Regions from separate parts of the Yersinia canariae genome, predicted to be linked through region 3. Evidence: predicted binding sites of a transcription regulator. Region 3 holds the regulator's gene; each other region holds the start of a gene.

Region 1 (6,091 bases), 1.9 Mb from region 3:
GGCGAATGTTTCTGTTACCAAGGATTTGCCGCCTGAATTCTCTCAGATGATGCAAATCAACATAGAGAATGGCTATAAAACCTTTATTGATTTGGTCGCTACCGCACGCCACAAAACCCCAGAGCAAGTTGATCAAATCGCGCAAGGCCATGTGTGGATTGGTCTGGATGCCAAAAATAACGGTTTAGTGGATCAACTGGGTGATTTTGATGATGCCGTGAAGAAAGTCGCTGAATTGGCGCAACTGAAAACCTGGCAACTGAATTGGTTTGTTGATGAACCCAGTCTCAGTGATTTGATTTTCGGCCAGATGAGCGCATCCGTACAGGCGATGTTACCGGCGGCGATTCAAGCCTGGTTGCCCGAGCCAGTTTCTGCGCTGGCGCAAGCAGTGAAAGATAAGCCAGGATTATTGAATACACTCAATGACCCGCAGAATCGCTATGCTTTATGTCTAACCTGTGGCGATATACGCTAGTCAATTCAGCAAATAGTCGATAAATACTCTGCCCGGCACCTGCCGGGCTTTTTTTCCTCGTCAGTCTCCCTATAATTCACCCATCTCATTTCGTACTCTTTTTCAGGCAAATGACTCATGCAGAAGAAATCTATTTATGTCGCCTATACCGGCGGGACTATTGGTATGCAGCGCTCGGATAACGGATACATTCCTGTTTCCGGCCACCTACAGCGCCAACTTGCTCTCATGCCTGAGTTCCATCGGCCCGAAATGCCAGATTTTACCATCCATGAATATGCCCCATTAATTGATTCCTCGGATATGACACCAGAGGACTGGCAGCATATCGCCAATGATATTCAGCAAAATTACGATTTATATGATGGTTTTGTGATTTTACACGGCACCGACACCATGGCCTTCACCGCCTCAGCGCTGTCTTTCATGCTAGAGAATCTGGCCAAACCCGTGATTGTCACTGGCTCACAAATTCCCTTGGCAGAATTGCGCTCTGACGGGCAAACCAACTTGCTCAATGCGCTCTATCTGGCCGCTAATCATCCGGTGAATGAAGTCAGTTTGTTCTTTAACAACAAACTGTTTCGCGGCAACCGCACCACCAAAGCCCATGCAGATGGGTTTGATGCTTTCGCTTCACCTAATCTCTCCGTGCTGCTGGAGGCCGGTATCCACATCCGTCGGATGGCCGCGGTAGAGTCGCCGGTTAACAACGGCCCATTGATTGTTCATAACATCACACCTCAGCCTATTGGTGTGGTCACTATTTATCCGGGCATATCTGGTGCGGTAGTACGTAACTTCCTGCTACAGCCCGTCAAAGCACTGATTTTGCGCTCCTATGGTGTGGGTAATGCACCACAAAAAGCAGAGTTACTGGATGAACTGAAAAATGCCAGCGAGCGCGGTATTGTGGTGATCAATCTGACACAATGTATTTCTGGTAGCGTCAATATGGAAGGATATGCAACCGGAAATGCACTGGCGCACGCCGGTGTTATTAGTGGTTTTGATATGACGGTGGAAGCCGCGCTGACAAAATTGCATTATTTATTGAGCCAATCCCTATCTCCTGAAGACATTCGCCGGTTGATGCAACAAAACCTGCGCGGTGAACTCACCGAGACTAACTGACCTGATGGAATGTGAATGAACGCAGCACTGCTCTTAGTTGATTTACAAAAGATTTTTGTCTGGGTGGTGCGCTGGCGGTTACTGAGGGCGACGCACTGATTGCCAATCAAGCCATTAATGTAATGAATCAGTCCGGGGCAACGCTACAGTCATTGGCGCTGTTTATTGCCGAGATAAAGCAACTTAGCACTTGCTGACTCATCAGAAATAAATATCAACGGAGCCTAACTGGCTCCGTTTTTTATGCACTCGGACTGACTGACATTTGCGATTACTCCGGCTTCAACTTGACCAATGTCGGCTGACTGAATTGTTGCTTCAGTTCTTGCTTAGTTTTCATCACGATCTGACCATCGGTCCCAATACTCATATGCTGAGCATCCTCGTTATGACGCGCCTGCCACAACATTACCATTTGCAGGCTGTTCTCTTTCTGTTCCGGTGTCAGCGCCACACCATCTGGCCATTTACCCAGTTCCACCGCTTGCATCAAACGCTGGTATATTTCGGGCGTCATCACTGAAATCAGATCTTCAAGCTCCATCAGAGCATCCTCAGTAAACGAATAATAAGCTGAATCGATTTTTCATCGATGAAATGGTGATAATAAAGAGCCTTTAGCCCGCGGTTTGTTCACCATTTTGGTCATCAACAAAATTCAGTGATGCCGAGTTCACGCAATAGCGCTCCCCTGTCGGCTGCGGGCCATCAGGAAAAACATGCCCCAAATGTGCATCACAGTTGCCACAGCGGATCTCAATGCGATGCATATTATGAGAATAATCATCAATATAGCGGATAGATTCGGTATCCAGCGGCTGGTAGAAACTCGGCCAACCACAACCTGAATCAAACTTTGATTCGGAGATAAACAGCGGCTGATGACAGCACAAGCATTGGTAAACACCTTCGCGCTTATTATGCAGCAATTTGCCACTAAAAGGCGCTTCTGTCCCCCGTTGTTGGGTGACATGCCGTTGAATATCGGACAGTTTCTCACTATTTTTTGTAGAGTTCAGTTCTTTAGCCATTTGTGCGGTTCTCTGGCAGGGAATAAAGTCAACGAAAACAACGCCTAATAATAACAAAAAATTAACAACAAAGCAGTTAAAATTGTCCTAAACTGTATGCCATCAAAGCGGCAACAGTATAAATGTGATAAAAATCGCAAATCTTACTGATTATCACTTTAAACTGAATAATTCGCCCCAATATAAAAATGAGGCTAATCGTATCTGGAAACGCGTGATTAATGTTCGATCTACCGGCCTTGGTTTGATTTGTAGCAATAATTGACACGATTCCGCTTGACGCTCGGTAAGGTTTTTGTAATTTTACAACCAACCTTTTATTCACTAACAAATAGCTGGTGGAATATATGACTATCAAAGTAGGTATCAACGGTTTTGGCCGTATCGGTCGCATTGTTTTCCGTGCTGCTCAGGAACGTTCTGACATCGAGATCGTTGCAATCAACGACCTGTTGGACGCTGACTACATGGCGTACATGCTGAAATACGACTCTACCCACGGTCGTTTCGACGGTACTGTAGAAGTAAAAGACGGCCATCTGGTTGTTAACGGTAAAACCATCCGTGTTACCGCAGAGAGAGATCCGGCTAACCTGAAGTGGAACGAAGTTAATGTTGACGTAGTTGCTGAAGCAACTGGCCTGTTCCTGACCGACGAAACTGCACGTAAGCACATCGCTGCTGGCGCGAAGAAAGTTGTTCTGACTGGTCCTTCTAAAGACGACACCCCTATGTTCGTTATGGGCGTTAACCACAAGGCTTATGCTGGCCAGGAAATCGTTTCTAACGCTTCTTGTACCACTAACTGCTTGGCACCACTGGCTAAAGTTATCAACGACAAGTTCGGTATCGTTGAAGCGCTGATGACCACTGTGCATGCAACTACCGCAACTCAGAAAACTGTTGATGGCCCGTCTCACAAAGACTGGCGCGGCGGCCGCGGCGCATCCCAGAACATCATCCCTTCTTCTACCGGTGCTGCTAAAGCAGTAGGTAAAGTTATCCCAGAACTGAACGGCAAACTGACTGGTATGGCGTTCCGCGTTCCTACCCCTAACGTTTCTGTTGTTGACCTGACTGCACGTCTGGAAAAACCAGCTTCTTATAAAGAAATCTGTGCCGCTATCAAAGCAGCTTCAGAAGGCGAGCTGAAAGGCGTTCTGGGTTATACCGAAGACGACGTTGTTTCTACCGATTTCAACGGCGAAAAACTGACTTCAGTATTCGATGCTAAAGCAGGTATCGCGCTGAATGACAACTTTGTGAAACTGGTTTCTTGGTACGATAACGAAACTGGCTACTCAAACAAAGTTCTGGATCTGATTTCTCACATCTCCAAATAATGGATTGATGTAGATCTCTGCCAAAAGCCACTCTCGAGTGGCTTTTTTTATTATTTATCATAGATAAACTCACCACCCTGCCCATTTCATCACTCTAAAAAGTTGCGCGATATCAATGATTCACTACTACTTTATCGTCGATTGACTGCAAGATTTAAAGCCTGTGATATTATCGAAAGTCTGAAGTTCAATGGATCTCAAACTCCTTTTCTCATAAGGCCAAACGAATGAACGAGAAAGTATTCACCCTACCTGTTGTTGAACAAATTTCGCCTTACATCAGCTTACGCCAATTGGATGAACTGCCGGTTGTGGTCGTTTCCCACCCGAAAGTGCGTGCCGCAGTCAGCTTGCAAGGTGCTCATTTATTGGCGTATCAGCCTAGCGGTGAACAACCGGTTATTTGGTTGAGCAATAACACGCCATTTAAAGACGGCGTGGCTATTCGTGGTGGTGTGCCTATCTGTTGGCCTTGGTTTGGTCCATCAGCACAGCCTTCTCATGGTTTTGCTCGTTTGCTGCCATGGACTCTCAGCGCCCATGATGAGAATGAAAATGGGGTTATCCTAACTTTCACACTGGAAGATAGCGATGCCTCGCGCCAATTCTGGCCTCATCCATTCACTTTGATTGCCCGTTTCAAACTGGGCGAGGAATGTGAAATGGAATTAGAATCGCATGGTGATTACCAAGCGGTTGCGGCCTTGCATACCTATTTCCAGATTGGTGATATCAATCAAGTTAAAATCAGTGGATTAGGTGAGAAATACTTAGACAAAGTGCTGAAAGTTGCTGATGCGACTCAGCAAGGCGACTTGGTCTTTAACGGCCAAACTGACCGTATCTATACCCAACCAGAAGCCTATAGTCTGATAAAAGATGCTGCGCTGAAACGTACCATTGAAGTGCATCATCATCATCAAAGTGATGTGGTTGCATGGAATCCGGGTGCTGAAGTGGCGAGCGGCATGGTTGATATGCCCAATGATGGTTATAAAACAATGGTTTGTGTAGAAACTGCACGGGTGAATAAACCGCTGGTGGCGACACCTGATGCTCCTGCGCGCCTCGCCATGACCATTCGTAGCCGTAAAAATTCCCAATAACGGCTGACATTGCAGATACAAAAATGGGGCTTTAAGCCCCATTTTTATTGTTCGATACTGTGCGCGATGAATTAGCGGAAAGTATAAGTTACCCCAGTCCACAACACCCCAGTCCAGGATGCATCTACCATTGGGCTATTTTTCACTTCATTTGCCAGATGGATATAACGGCCAGTAAAGAAAGCATTCCAGTTTGGATTGATATTGTAATTAGCGGTCAACTCCAGATACGGTGACCAGCTATCATTTGGACTGTACTGCGACAAACCACTACGCGCGGACTCACCGCTGCTCACGCCATAGTAATAATTATTCTGATCTTCACTGTTCCAAGCAACACCCGCGCCCGGCGTCAGAGTCCAGCTATCAACATTAAAGCGGTAAAGATAGGCCAGATCACCGATAAAACCACCGCTGTTATCGAGTACGTCACCGGAGAACATTGCACGGATAGTCCCCCAATCCTCGATATGAGAATAAGACATCCCCGCCATCATGGTGCTGCGGCGTTTATCCAACTGCTTCATCTGCTGATCGTCACTGTCACCCGGTGTAAAGTGCAGTGGCAAATAATAAGCATCAATTGATAAACGATTGCTGTCATCCTTCCAGAGATAATAACCCGCGGCCAATGTACGGAAATAGAAATTATCACTTTCATAAGAAACGATAGGCACTGGGTAAACGCGGTCATTCTTACCACGATAAGGGTCAGGACTCACTAATGCGGATGCCCCGACAGACCATGTTCCCGCCATCGCAGTTGGCATACAAACTGCGGTAGCAACAGCCAATGCCGCCAGTGTTTTGACTTGCTTCGTTTTTATGTAATGTTTTTTCACGGATAAAATCCCTTTGGTAACAAAATCGTTAGTTAACTTAGTGTAAATCAATTGCTTGCCCGTGGCGAAATCTTTACATATTTCGGCCCGATATCACTATTACCTGTACAACTTATCGCCGATATACCACAAATTAACAACCTAAAAATTTACGTAG
Region 2 (6,091 bases), 240 kb from region 3:
CTGCGGGAAACGGTCGATGAGTTCTTTGACAGCGTAATGGTGATGGATGAAGACGATGCCGTGCGGGTTAACCGACTGACATTGTTGAGCAAGTTACGCGAGCTGTTCTTACAGGTTGCTGATATTTCGCTGTTGCAGTAATCCTGTACTCGATCGGCAATAGGGGAGCGTATTGCGCTCCCCTTAGCTATTCTTAACGCTGGAGTTGGGCGATAAGAATAGAATTTTGTGAAAATAAGTACTTATTACAGGAGTAGTTTCACATGACTTTTGCACTGAATATGACCCGATATTCGCGTTGGTTAGCGCCATTCCTGGCGTTACTGGTGGTGTTCCAATTGACCGCCTGCGGGGATAAAGAGCCAGAACAACGTAAGGCTTTTATTGATTATCTACAAAACACCGTGATGCGCAGTGGGATGAAACTGCCAACACTGAGTGAAGATCAAAAGCAAAAGTTTGGTCCTTATGTCAGCGATTACGCGATTTTAGTGACTTTTTCACAGCAACTGAGTAAATCTGTAGATGCCAGCTTGACGCCCGCTATTGCGCAAATCAATGAGATTCGCACCGCACAGGACTATCTCAATAAGCGCGATGCATTACAGCAGTCCGCAGGGGCTTTAAACCTGTTAGTACAGCAGATTCGCACCGCCAAAACACAGGCAGATACAGCGGTGGCCGCGCTGAAGCAGCCCGACGATCTGAAAGTCGTGTTTAATAAAGTCTTTGATAACGTGGTCACTCAGCCGACCAATGTGTTGATTCCGGCCGTTCCGGTTGTTTCTGGCTTTGTGCAGGATCTGGCGCAGGTTGGGGACTTCCTGCAACAGCAGGGGACTCAAGTCACCTTCAATAATGGTGGTGTTCAATTCCAAACTGCACAACAAGCGGCACAATATAACGCGATGATGGCTAATCTGGTCGCCAAGTACCCGGCGATGATGGCAGCACAAAAGAGTGTCATGAGTGTCATGCAGTGATGGTTTAGGTTGATTGATCGCTGCATTTGACATGAAATTTGTGCTCACTTTGCTTCCGATACCTCAACCAACCGCCAAAGGGGTTACAAGCGCGTAATCCCTTTGGATCTTCTGAGTTTGCCCTCCTGCCCGGTTGAGGCCGCAGAGGTAAAGTGCTACTGAGCGTTTATCAACCGAAACACTAACTCGATATGCCCTCGTCATCGAAAGAATCTCAGCCGAAACTAAAAATCACACATCCACATTTACCAGTGTTGTTTTATTACACATTTATCAGTCAGCGGCTCAATGTCGATGTATTGGATAGGTGAATGTCTCATCCTGCTTCCGCGAGCAAAAATAACTTGTGATTAACATCACATTTTCAAAACAAATGGCCACCATAAAAATGTGACATATATCACTATATTGGTCATTTTTAGCTTAAAAATTCTCCGCCGTGGCTTTCTTACACCTCAATAGTGTGATCTTGATCAACAAATACACCCCTATGATGGGGGTTTGTGTGTGATTTGTGTCACATAAAATGGGTGAGCTACGCGTGAGTAAAAGAGCATGCTAGAGTTTGTTTTGCATACAGCGTGTTTGTATTCGATAACACCGGCGGGTTTTGCAGAACTGCCTCAACAAAACAATTATATCGCGCTCTTATTGTTAGCGCGTACCAATAGGGGTGTTTTATGTTTTCACCAGACGCAAAGGTCAGAATTCAAAATTTTGGCCGATTCCTCAGTAACATGGTTATGCCCAATATCGGCGCATTTATCGCCTGGGGTATTATCACCGCACTGTTTATCCCAACCGGTTGGTTGCCAAATGAAACGCTAGCCAAACTGGTTGGCCCGATGATCACCTACCTGTTACCACTGCTGATCGGTTTTACCGGTGGCCGTTTGGTGGGGGGTGATCGTGGTGGTGTGGTCGGTGCTATCACCACCATGGGGGTTATCGTTGGTGCGGATATGCCAATGTTCCTCGGCGCCATGATTGCAGGCCCATTAGGTGGCTGGGCAATCAAACACTTTGACCGTTGGGTTGAAGGTAAAATCAAAAGCGGCTTTGAGATGCTGGTTAACAACTTCTCAGCCGGTATTATCGGTATGTTGTTGGCTATTCTGGCCTTTATGGCGATTGGCCCATTGGTTGAAGTATTGTCTCATGTGCTGGCTAAAGGCGTGCACATCATGGTTGCGAATAACCTGCTGCCATTGACGTCAATCTTTGTTGAACCGGCCAAAATCCTGTTCCTGAATAACGCCATCAACCACGGTATCTTCTCACCTCTGGGTATCCAGCAGGCCACTGAAACCGGTAAGTCTATCTTCTTCCTGATCGAAGCTAACCCAGGCCCAGGTTTAGGTGTATTGATGGCTTATATGTTCTTCGGTAAAGGTAATGCCAAACAATCTGCTGGCGGCGCGGCTATCATCCACTTCTTCGGTGGTATCCACGAAATCTATTTCCCATACGTTCTGATGAACCCACGCTTATTGCTGGCGGTGATTCTGGGCGGTATGACCGGTGTGTTCACTCTGACTGTGCTGAATGGCGGCCTGGTATCTCCAGCTTCTCCTGGTTCTATCTTGGCGGTATTGGCGATGACACCGAAAGGCGCATACTTTGCCAACATTGCTGCGGTAACAGCTGCTTTTGCTGTGTCTTTCGTGGTGTCAGCTATCTTGCTGAAAACCTCTAAAGTGAAAGATGACGAAGAAGACAGCCTGGAAGATGCAACCCGTCGCATGCAAGACATGAAAGCTCAATCTAAAGGCGCACAAGCCGCCAATGCAGCCGCTGCTGCTGGTGATTTGAGCACTGTTCGTAAAATCATCGTAGCCTGTGATGCCGGTATGGGTTCTAGCGCGATGGGGGCAGGGGTGTTGCGCAAGAAAGTCCAAGATGCGGGTCTGAAGTACATCTCGGTCACTAACTGCGCTATCAATAACCTGCCAGAAGATGTTGATTTGGTTATCACTCACCGTGATTTGACCGAGCGAGCCATGCGTCATGCACCACAAGCGCAGCATATTTCGCTGACTAACTTCTTGGACAGCCAGTTGTATACCAACCTGACGACTCGTTTAGTTGAAGCGGGTAATGCGACGGAGAAAACCCAGAAAGTCATCGAAACGCTGGATGATAGCTTTGAGCCATCTGAAGCCAATCTGTTCAAGTTGAGTGCGGCGAATATTTTCCTCAATCAACATGCGGTGACGAAAGAGCAGGCCATTCGCTTTGCCGGTGAGCAGTTAGTGAAAGGCGGTTATGTCGAGCCAGAATATGTTGAAGCCATGTTGGAACGTGAAAAACTGACTTCCACTTATCTGGGCGAATCTATCGCCGTGCCACACGGCACCATTGAAGCTAAAGACCGTGTACTGAAAACAGGTGTGGTGTTCTGCCAATATCCTGAAGGTGTGCGTTTTGGTGAAGAAGAAGACGAAGTGGCTCGTCTGGTCATTGGTATTGCTGCTCGTAACAATGAGCACATCCAGGTAATTACCAGCCTGACCAATGCGTTAGATGACGATTCAGTCATTGAGCGTTTAAGCAACACGACTAGCGTACAAGAAGTGCTGGATTTATTGGGCGGTAAAAAATAGCTTGGCGGTAAAAGTAACTGGGTGGTAAAAGTCGCCCAGTCATAACTGAATAGGGCCGTTGGGAGTAAACGGCCCTTTTACAGCAAAAGGTAAAAAACATGAAAGCATTACATTTTGGCGCAGGTAATATTGGCCGGGGCTTCATTGGTAAACTTCTTGCTGATGCCGGTGCAAAACTCACTTTCGCAGATGTTAATCAGCCGCTGTTGGATGAGCTGAATAAGCGTAATAGTTATCAGGTTAATGTTGTGGGTGAGCAAGCGCGTGTTGAAGAAGTGAAAAATGTTAGCGCAGTTAACAGTGGTAGCCCAGAAGTTGTGGCACTGATTGCTGATGCTGATATTGTCACTACCGCAGTTGGCCCACAAATTCTGGCCCGTATTGCTGGCACCGTGGCACAAGGTTTGATTGCTCGTCATCAACAAGGCAACACTCGTCCGCTGAATATTATTGCTTGTGAGAATATGGTCCGTGGCACCAGCCAGTTAAAACAGCATGTTTTTGCAGCTTTGCCAGAGAATGAGCAAGCATGGGTTGAGCAACATGTTGGTTTTGTTGATTCTGCCGTCGACCGGATTGTGCCGCCATCAGAAGCGGGCAGTACGGATATTCTGGCGGTGACGGTAGAAACATTCAGCGAGTGGATTGTCGATGGCACTCAGTTTAAAGGGCAGCCACCACAAATCGCTGGGATGGAACTGACTGATAACCTGATGGCTTTTGTCGAGCGCAAACTCTTCACTCTGAATACTGGGCATGCCATTACGGCTTATTTGGGCCAGCTTGCCGGTCACCAAACTATTCGTGATGCCATCTTAGACCCTGCTGTTCGCCAGACGGTGAAAGGCGCGATGGAAGAGAGCGGTGCGGTACTGATTAAACGCTATGCTTTTGATCCACAAAAACATGCTGCTTACATCAATAAAATTCTCTCCCGTTTTGAAAACCCTTACCTGCATGATGATGTTGAGCGTGTTGGCCGTCAGCCGCTGCGTAAACTCAGCGCCGGTGACCGTTTGATCAAACCGCTGTTGGGGACACTGGAATATCAGTTGCCGCACAATAATCTGGTGACCGGCATTGCTGCCGCGATGAGTTATCGCAGCGAGCAGGATCCGCAAGCACAGGAATTGGTTGAATTACTGGCTAAATTGGGGCCGAAAGCCACCCTTGCTCAAATTTCCGGTCTGCCAGCTGATAGCGAGGTTGTGGAACAGGCGGTGAGTGTGTATAACGCCATGCAGGACAAGCTGACGCACTAATTCCGTTTTGTTAGGGGATATACCCTAAATAGTTCGAGTTGCAGGAAGGCGGCAAGCAGAGAATCCCGATGAGCTTACTGTAGTCAGTGATTCGGGTGATTGAATGTAGCCAACGCACATGCGGCTTGAAGTATGACGGGGATAAATACCGTGTCAGATTGCGCGGTATTTATCCTTTGATAGCCTGATAATCAGCAACCACCCCAGTGACAAACGATGATTGAGAAAACACAGGCATTTGAGAATCGGGTACTTGAACATCTGAACGCGGGCAAGACCGTTCGGAGTTTCTTGATGGCTGCTGTCGAATTATTGGCAGAGGCGTTGAACATTCTCGTGGTGCAGGTTTTTCGTAAAGATGACTATGCGGTGAAGTATGCCGTGGAGCCATTGCTAGTGGGGGATGGGCCGCTGGGGGAGTTATCTGTCCGGCTGAAGTTGGTTTATGCCTTGGGGGTGATTACCCGCCATGAATATGAAGATGCTGAGCTATTAATGGCGCTGCGTGAAGAGCTGAATCACGATGGCACCGAGTATCGTTTTACCGATGACGAAATTCTCGGGCCATTTGGTGAATTGCATTGTGTGGCTGAGCTGCCGCCGGTGCCGACATTTTTACGCCCGGATGAAGCAGATGCTTCGCTGATTGCCATGCAACGCCAGCGTTATCAGCAAATGGTGCGCTCAACTATGGTGTTATCGATAACTGAATTGCTCTCCCGCATCAGTCAGAAACAAGTCTCCAAGCTCTCCCCACTCGGCCACGCTTGAATCACGCCATGGCACTTAGCCATTCATCAGCCAACAGCCACAATGCGGTTATTGCCATCAAACCGCCCATCACACCATTAAATAGCCGTAATTTCCAATTGACTCGCAGCGCATGACGCAACTGATCGCCCATCACCGCCCAAACCGCCACACACGGCAGATTTAATAAAGCGAAGCCGCCCACAATCATCAGTGTATGGCTCAGTGTCGCCCCTTCGCGTGGGGTGAATAAGATGGCGACATTCATTGCCATCAGCCATGCTTTTGGGTTAATTGCTTGAAACAATGCCCCCTGAATAAATCCCATGGGGTGCTCGCTATCCCGGGCATTAGGGGTGCCGGAATGAAATATTTTCCAGGATAGCCACAGTAGATAACCGCCACCCAATGTGACTAATGGCAGGCGAACAACTCCCACCCAACTGAGAACCAAGGCTAGCAATGTGGTCATTAATGCGCATTGCAGCGCACA
Region 3 (6,091 bases):
ATCCGGCATTTGCACAAAATCGTTATTCCCCTCACTGCTATCCGACTCCAGCCGTTGCTGGCATTGCTGTATCGCCATTTCACATAGCTGTAAATAATCTTCCGCCAATTTAACGGTTAACCGGACGTGGCGTTTATCTGCATCTGCGGGCGATTCTCCCAGTGGATAGGCCCGGGTCAGGATAGTCATCTCGTTGATATGCCCGACAATAAGTTCGCTATGTGTGGCCCATAGGCGCATGTCTGATAAATATTTGGAGTTGAATCCCGGCTCCTGCATGGCCTGATTCAGTGAGTTAAGAACAGCATTGCTGGCTTTGTTCACCTGAATGCGCTCATAGGACAGTTCCCCAACATCTGGCTTAGGTTTCAGTAGGATACGCAGGATACTCTGATAACTCTCTAGCGCCTGATGCGCATTTTTACGCAGTAAACCGCTTTGCCACTGAGGCCATAACCAGAGTGCACTGGCAAAGGCCAATGCGCAGCCGATTAACGTATCCAGCAACCGCGGGATCAAAAAGTCCGCCCCTTCTCCGGTCAATAGCTGCAAGATATACACCGTAGTGATAGTTCTAAAAATGACTGACAAGCCATAGTTTTTGCGTTGAACCAGATAGGCTACCAATGTGATGAGTAACATGATGCTCAGCGTGGTGCCTTCCGGCATTTTAAAGTGCAGTAAAGCTGCCGCGAGTAACAGCCCTATCAGGGTGCCAAGGGCGCGGTGATGAATACGGATCTTCGTGGCGTTATAGCCGTTTTGTGTCACCAACATGATGGTGAGTAAAATCCAGTAAGGTTTAGGCAGGTGGATCAGGTTGCCGATATAACTGCCAGCAGCCAGGGTGACGCCAATCCGGCCAGCATCACGTAATGCACTGGATTTAAAAGATAAGTAGCCGACAAGCGCCGGCCAGAACGGTTGGGATATCTGGCTGGACATCAAATCACGGTCATACTGCGGGCGCTGGTCGCTCAGAATTTGGGTAATATGACTGATATGGTAATAGCAAAATTGCGCCACTGGATTATTAGGATGTTGCTGGGCAATCTCTTCCAGTTCTACCAGTGCATCACCGGCGCTAAAGCCGGTTTTCGCGCGGTGGTGGTAGAGAATATCATCGGCAATGGTGCGCATTTGCGTTGAGATAATCTGTATATTGCGCTCAAGGACCTTTTCTATAGGTGTCTGCTCAATCAGCTCTTGCGTTTTTTCTGACTGATTCATTGCCGCAGTGATGTGTTCTTGCAAATCGAGGGCCATCTGAAATAGTGTCAGTAACCGTTTTTGCTCTTTCTTGGTGGTGTTAGGAAGCAGGTTAAATTGTTGATAAAGTTGATTAATTTCATCCATGATACCTTGCTGTTTATCCAACAACTGCGGTATTGCCTTTTCCGTTTCCCGGCGCTGGCCAAATAAACGGAATGTCGCATCGCAATAATTGGCCAACAGATGGTAAAGCTGGCTCAATGGCTCACGGATGGGCTGGTCCTTACATAACCGGAACCACAGCCAGGTAAATACGCCGTACCAGAGAGTCCCCACGGCACACATCAATGGGGCTTGCCAGATGGGCGCGCGACCTATCATGCTGAGACTGAAAATCGCGGCAATCAGTGCGGCCGGGAGCAAACGGCCATTGAGCTGACTGATGGCACCACTTATCCCCAATGTTAATGCGAGGCCAAGCAGCACCACTGGCAATGGGATATCCCACAGCAACAGTTGTTGAGTTAGATAGCTACTGAAGGTAAAGAGAGCCCCGCCGACAATCAGTCGCCGGAAGAAATGTTGATGAGGGGTATCTAGCGAAGCAATGTTACAGCAAGCGGGTATCAGGGAGAACATCAACCCCAATCGTAAATCGCCAATAGCAAACCCCAATGCCGCGGGTATGCACAGAACCAGCGTTTGGCGGAGAGCATAGTTAACTTCAGGATGATAAATAAGCCGTTGCCAATTCATGTAGGCCCCAGGAGTTTATTAATCACACAGATGAAGAAAACCAGTGCCGGGTTAGCGGCACTGGTTTATAGGGAACTAACGGGTGCCGTAAACGACAATCGTTTTACCGTGTGCGGAGATCAGATTTTGATCTTCCAGCATTTTTAGTATCCGCCCCACCGTTTCGCGGGAGCAGCCAACGATTTGACCAATTTCCTGGCGGGTAATCTTTATCTGCATCCCATCTGGGTGGGTCATGGCATCGGGTTGTTTTGCCAGATTAAGCAGTGTTTGTGCAATGCGCCCAGTGACATCAAGGAAAGCAAGGTTACCCACTTTCTCAGATGTTATCTGTAAGCGATTCGCCATTTGTGAAGACAGGCGCATCAAGATATCTGGATTTACCTGAATCAACTGACGGAATTTTTTGTAAGAAATTTCAGCCACTTCACAGGCGGTTTTTGCTCTAACCCAGGCACTACGTTCTTGGCCTTCTTCAAATAATCCAAGCTCGCCGATGAAATCTCCCTGGTTTAGATAGGAGAGAATCATCTCTTTACCTTCTTCATCTTTGATAAGCACCGCAACGGAGCCTTTCACGATGTAGTAAAGCGTTTCGGCCTTTTCACCTTGGTGAATTAGCGTACTTTTCGATGGATATTTGTGGATATGGCAATGAGACAGGAACCATTCGAGAGTCGGGTCTGTTTGTGGCTTGCCGAGAACCATTCGCTGTTATCCTCTGTTGTTATCGCTGCCTAATTAACAGGGCTCAGAGTTCCCTGTACGGCGTGCTTATAAAATACACTTTCATTTAGCATATTAATTTGCTCAACTGCCGAAAGGTATAGCCAAGATACGTACCGGGTAGAAACCCTTCACTGAGTATTGAGAAGCTACCCTATTTAATTCTAGAAACAACACTTTCGATTCTGTTTGTAGCACAGGATGAGGCCAGTGTCTTGTGTTGTATCGCTTCAGCATGATGAACATCGGGTTACATTGCCAGTTTGTAAATGAAAGGGTAGTCTGAACCAGAAAATTTAACCGGGAGCAAGAGTTATGCAGGCACGTGTAAAGTGGGTTGAGGGACTGACATTTTTGGGTGAGTCGGCTTCAGGCCATCAAGTTTTAATGGATGGGAATGCGGGCGATAAAGCACCAAGCCCGATGGAAATGTTGTTAATGTCGGCAGGCGGCTGTAGTGCAATTGACGTTGTTTCCATTTTGCAAAAAGGCCGTAACGATGTGCGCGATTGCGAAGTGACGTTAACTTCGCAGCGCCGAGAAGAGGCACCGCGCCTGTTTACGCAAATTAACTTGCATTTTATTGTCAGCGGCAAGGGCTTGACCGATAAAATTGTTGAGCGCGCGGTTGAACTTTCGGCTGAGAAATATTGCTCGGTTTCTCTGATGCTGGGCAAAGCGGCGACCATTACCCACAGTTTTGAAATCCGCGAAGTCGCCTAAGCAAACCCTTCGTCCTTGAAGCTGCGGGGCTGTTAGCTGTGCTCGCTCACCCGAATCACTGACTTATGTAAGCTCATCGGGATGAGTTCGCTTGCCGCCTACCCGCAGCTCCAATGACTTTGGATTGGGATAGTGTTAACCAATTTTTTTCCCTTCCAGCAATTGCTGCACCAATGGCGCCATAATCAACTCCATCGCCAGCCCCATCTTCCCGCCTGGGACTACCAATGTATTGATATTTGAAATAAATGATCCCTGTAGCATCGCCAGTAAGTAGGGAAAATCGATTTGATCCAAACCCCGGAAATGAATGACGACAAAACTTTCATCCAGTGACGGAATGGCTTTGGCGGCAAATGGGTTAGAGGTATCGACGGTCGGTACCCGCTGGAAGTTAATATGGGTGCGCGAGAACTGGGGGGTGATGTAGTTAATATAGTCATCCATGGAGCGCACCACGGAATCCATGACCGCTTCACGGGAATGGCCGCGCTCGCCGGTATCCCGGACTAATTTCTGAATCCACTCCAGGTTAACGATGGGGACTACGCCAACCAGCAAATCTACATGTTTCGCGACATCATGATGTTCAGTCACGACCCCGCCGTGCAGGCCTTCATAAAACAGCACATCAGTCGGCTCGGGTAGCGACTCCCAAGGAGTGAATGTGCCGGGAATCTGGTTATAGGGCACGGCTTCATCATAGGTATGCAAATACTTACGTGAGCGCCCGGTTCCGTGCTCACCGTATTGGGACACACTTTCTTCCAACTGACCAAAATCATTGGCTTCTGGGCCAAAATAGCTGATATGTCGGCCTTGATCCCGCGCTTTACGGATGGCGGCATCCATTTCCGGGCGAGTGTAGCGGTGGAAACTGTCACCTTCAATTTGTGCCGCGCGAATATTCAATTGCTGGAAAATTTTGCGAAACGCCAAACTGGTGGTCGTGGTTCCTGCGCCACTTGAGCCGGTAACGGCTATAACCGGATGTTTAATTGACATATTAGCTGTAACTCCATGGGGTTAGATCCTCAGTGGACAGGCTGAAATTGGCTGTTTTTTTATCGTTAATGGCTATTTTTAGGGCAAAGTGTCCAGCTTGTCACTCTGATTTTACTCGAAGAGTGTGGCGACAACGCGAGGGTTATGGCAACTCTTCTGCCCCGGCACGAAATGCACCACGCGGCATAATATTGATGGTTTCGTGTAGTTCAGACCACACTAATACCGCCTCACGACTCACTAATTGGCGGCGCACATCTTCGACTTTTTGTGCCAATGAGCGCTCTTGCTCGCCGTAATCGGTGCCTTCACGTAACACAAAGGTTTCAAGCAGATTATCCAGTGTTTCACTATCGACTTGCTGCCAGGGGATAATCATGACTGTTGCTCCAAATAGGGGGAAAGCCAGGCTGGAATACGTTGTTCCAACCACATTTGTGGGTGTTTTAATGAGCCGCCGACAAATCCGACATGGCCGCCATGCTCAGTTAACTGATAATCAATGTTACTTGGTAATTCCTGCCGGTTGGGGATAACGTCGGCCGTCATGAATGGGTCATCATTAGCATGAATGATAAGCAATGGCGTTGTAATTTGCGGTAGCAGTGGCAAAGCGCTGCAACGCCGATAGTAATCCAGTGCATCATTGAAGCCATGTATTTTCGCCGTTATGACATCATCAAACTCTTTGATTCGCCGCAGCCCTTTCAATTGCGCCAGATTCAACGGCAGGCTTCCGGGGTAATGCAACAGCTTACGAGTGGCATTTAACTTGAGCTGATTCAACAAATAGCGCTGATAAACACGTGAGAAACCTTGATCCATTCGATTCGCGCAAGGTTCGAGCATCAGGGGGGCAGAAACCACCACGGCGGCCTCTAATAAACTATCGCGCCCTTGCTGTGCCAGATAGCAAGCTAACATATTGCCCCCCAAAGAGACGCCGACAGCGGCCGTTGGCACCTGACCATAGTTTTCCCGCAGCCAGCGCAGGAAGAAACGCGCATCTTCTGTTTCACCGGAGTGATAAATGCGAGACTTGCGATTAGGTTCTCCACTGCATCCACGAAAATGCATGACTACCCCCAACCACCCTTTGGCTTGCCAAGCGTGCAGTAAACCATGGGCATAAGGGCTGTAAAAATTTCCTTCCAACCCGTGGAATAGCACCACTCTGGGTTTATCGCGCGCCAGCTCAGGATTTTCACTCCAGGCCAGGTCGACAAAGTCCCCATCGGGCAATTCCAGCCGTTGCCAAAACGGCCGCAGTTGCACACGTCGCCTCACAAGCCGTGGCAGCAGTGTTTGAAGGTGTGGGTTGCTGGCACCGGCCAGCGGGCGAAATATTTCATACATATGATGAATGGAAATCATGTCGTTGCTCTTGTGTGATCAATAGCACACTGTTAGCTTCATGGGTATATCGCGCATCATTTTGGGTGAGAGGCACCCGTCTCATGGAACTGAGTTTATTTCTTTCAATGGTAGGTTTTCTCTGGGTTGCTGCAATTACCCCCGGCCCAAACAATATGTTATTAACCTCAGCCGGAGCCAATTTCGGCTTTATGCGGTCTATCTGGTTGATGTTAGGCATTATGTTAGGCATGCAGAGTATGCTGTTACTGGTGGCATTTGGGGTCGGTGGCCTGATTTTGATCTATCCCTCTTT

What was found. Region 3 encodes CRP, which controls carbon source genes, mostly activating them, when cyclic AMP is high. Its sites were predicted from a motif close to ATGTGANNNNNNTCACAT; they were not measured.
Region 1: the regulator CRP is predicted to act here: its motif matches at 2,766-2,783, upstream of msrB (peptide-methionine (R)-S-oxide reductase MsrB).
Region 2: the regulator CRP is predicted to act here: its motif matches at 1,489-1,506, upstream of F0T03_RS21155 (PTS mannitol transporter subunit IICBA).

The regions. Positions count from the first base shown of each region.
Region 1 covers NZ_CP043727.1:2,471,014-2,477,104, forward strand. Annotated here, with positions in the region: gene sppA (signal peptide peptidase SppA) at 1-478, shown strand, start outside; gene ansA (asparaginase) at 596-1,612, shown strand; partial or broken gene F0T03_RS21900 (bifunctional nicotinamidase/pyrazinamidase) at 1,628-1,728, shown strand; gene F0T03_RS11355 (YeaC family protein) at 1,884-2,156, opposite strand; gene msrB (peptide-methionine (R)-S-oxide reductase MsrB) at 2,230-2,643, opposite strand; gene gapA (glyceraldehyde-3-phosphate dehydrogenase) at 2,991-3,986, shown strand; gene F0T03_RS11370 (D-hexose-6-phosphate mutarotase) at 4,214-5,092, shown strand; gene F0T03_RS11375 (MipA/OmpV family protein) at 5,164-5,934, opposite strand.
Region 2 covers NZ_CP043727.1:4,634,756-4,640,846, reverse strand. Annotated here, with positions in the region: gene glyS (glycine--tRNA ligase subunit beta) at 1-141, shown strand, start outside; gene F0T03_RS21160 (DUF3053 domain-containing protein) at 264-983, shown strand; gene F0T03_RS21155 (PTS mannitol transporter subunit IICBA) at 1,664-3,586, shown strand; gene F0T03_RS21150 (mannitol-1-phosphate 5-dehydrogenase) at 3,685-4,848, shown strand; gene F0T03_RS21145 (MltR family transcriptional regulator) at 5,065-5,619, shown strand; gene F0T03_RS21140 (LysE family translocator) at 5,621-6,091, opposite strand, start outside.
Region 3 covers NZ_CP043727.1:4,390,061-4,396,151, reverse strand. Annotated here, with positions in the region: gene F0T03_RS20225 (YccS/YhfK family putative transporter) at 1-1,968, opposite strand, end outside; gene crp (cAMP-activated global transcriptional regulator CRP) at 2,044-2,676, opposite strand; gene F0T03_RS20215 (OsmC family protein) at 3,010-3,417, shown strand; gene F0T03_RS20210 (phosphoribulokinase) at 3,553-4,422, opposite strand; gene F0T03_RS20205 (YheU family protein) at 4,565-4,801, opposite strand; gene F0T03_RS20200 (hydrolase) at 4,798-5,778, opposite strand; gene F0T03_RS20195 (LysE family translocator) at 5,880-6,091, shown strand, end outside.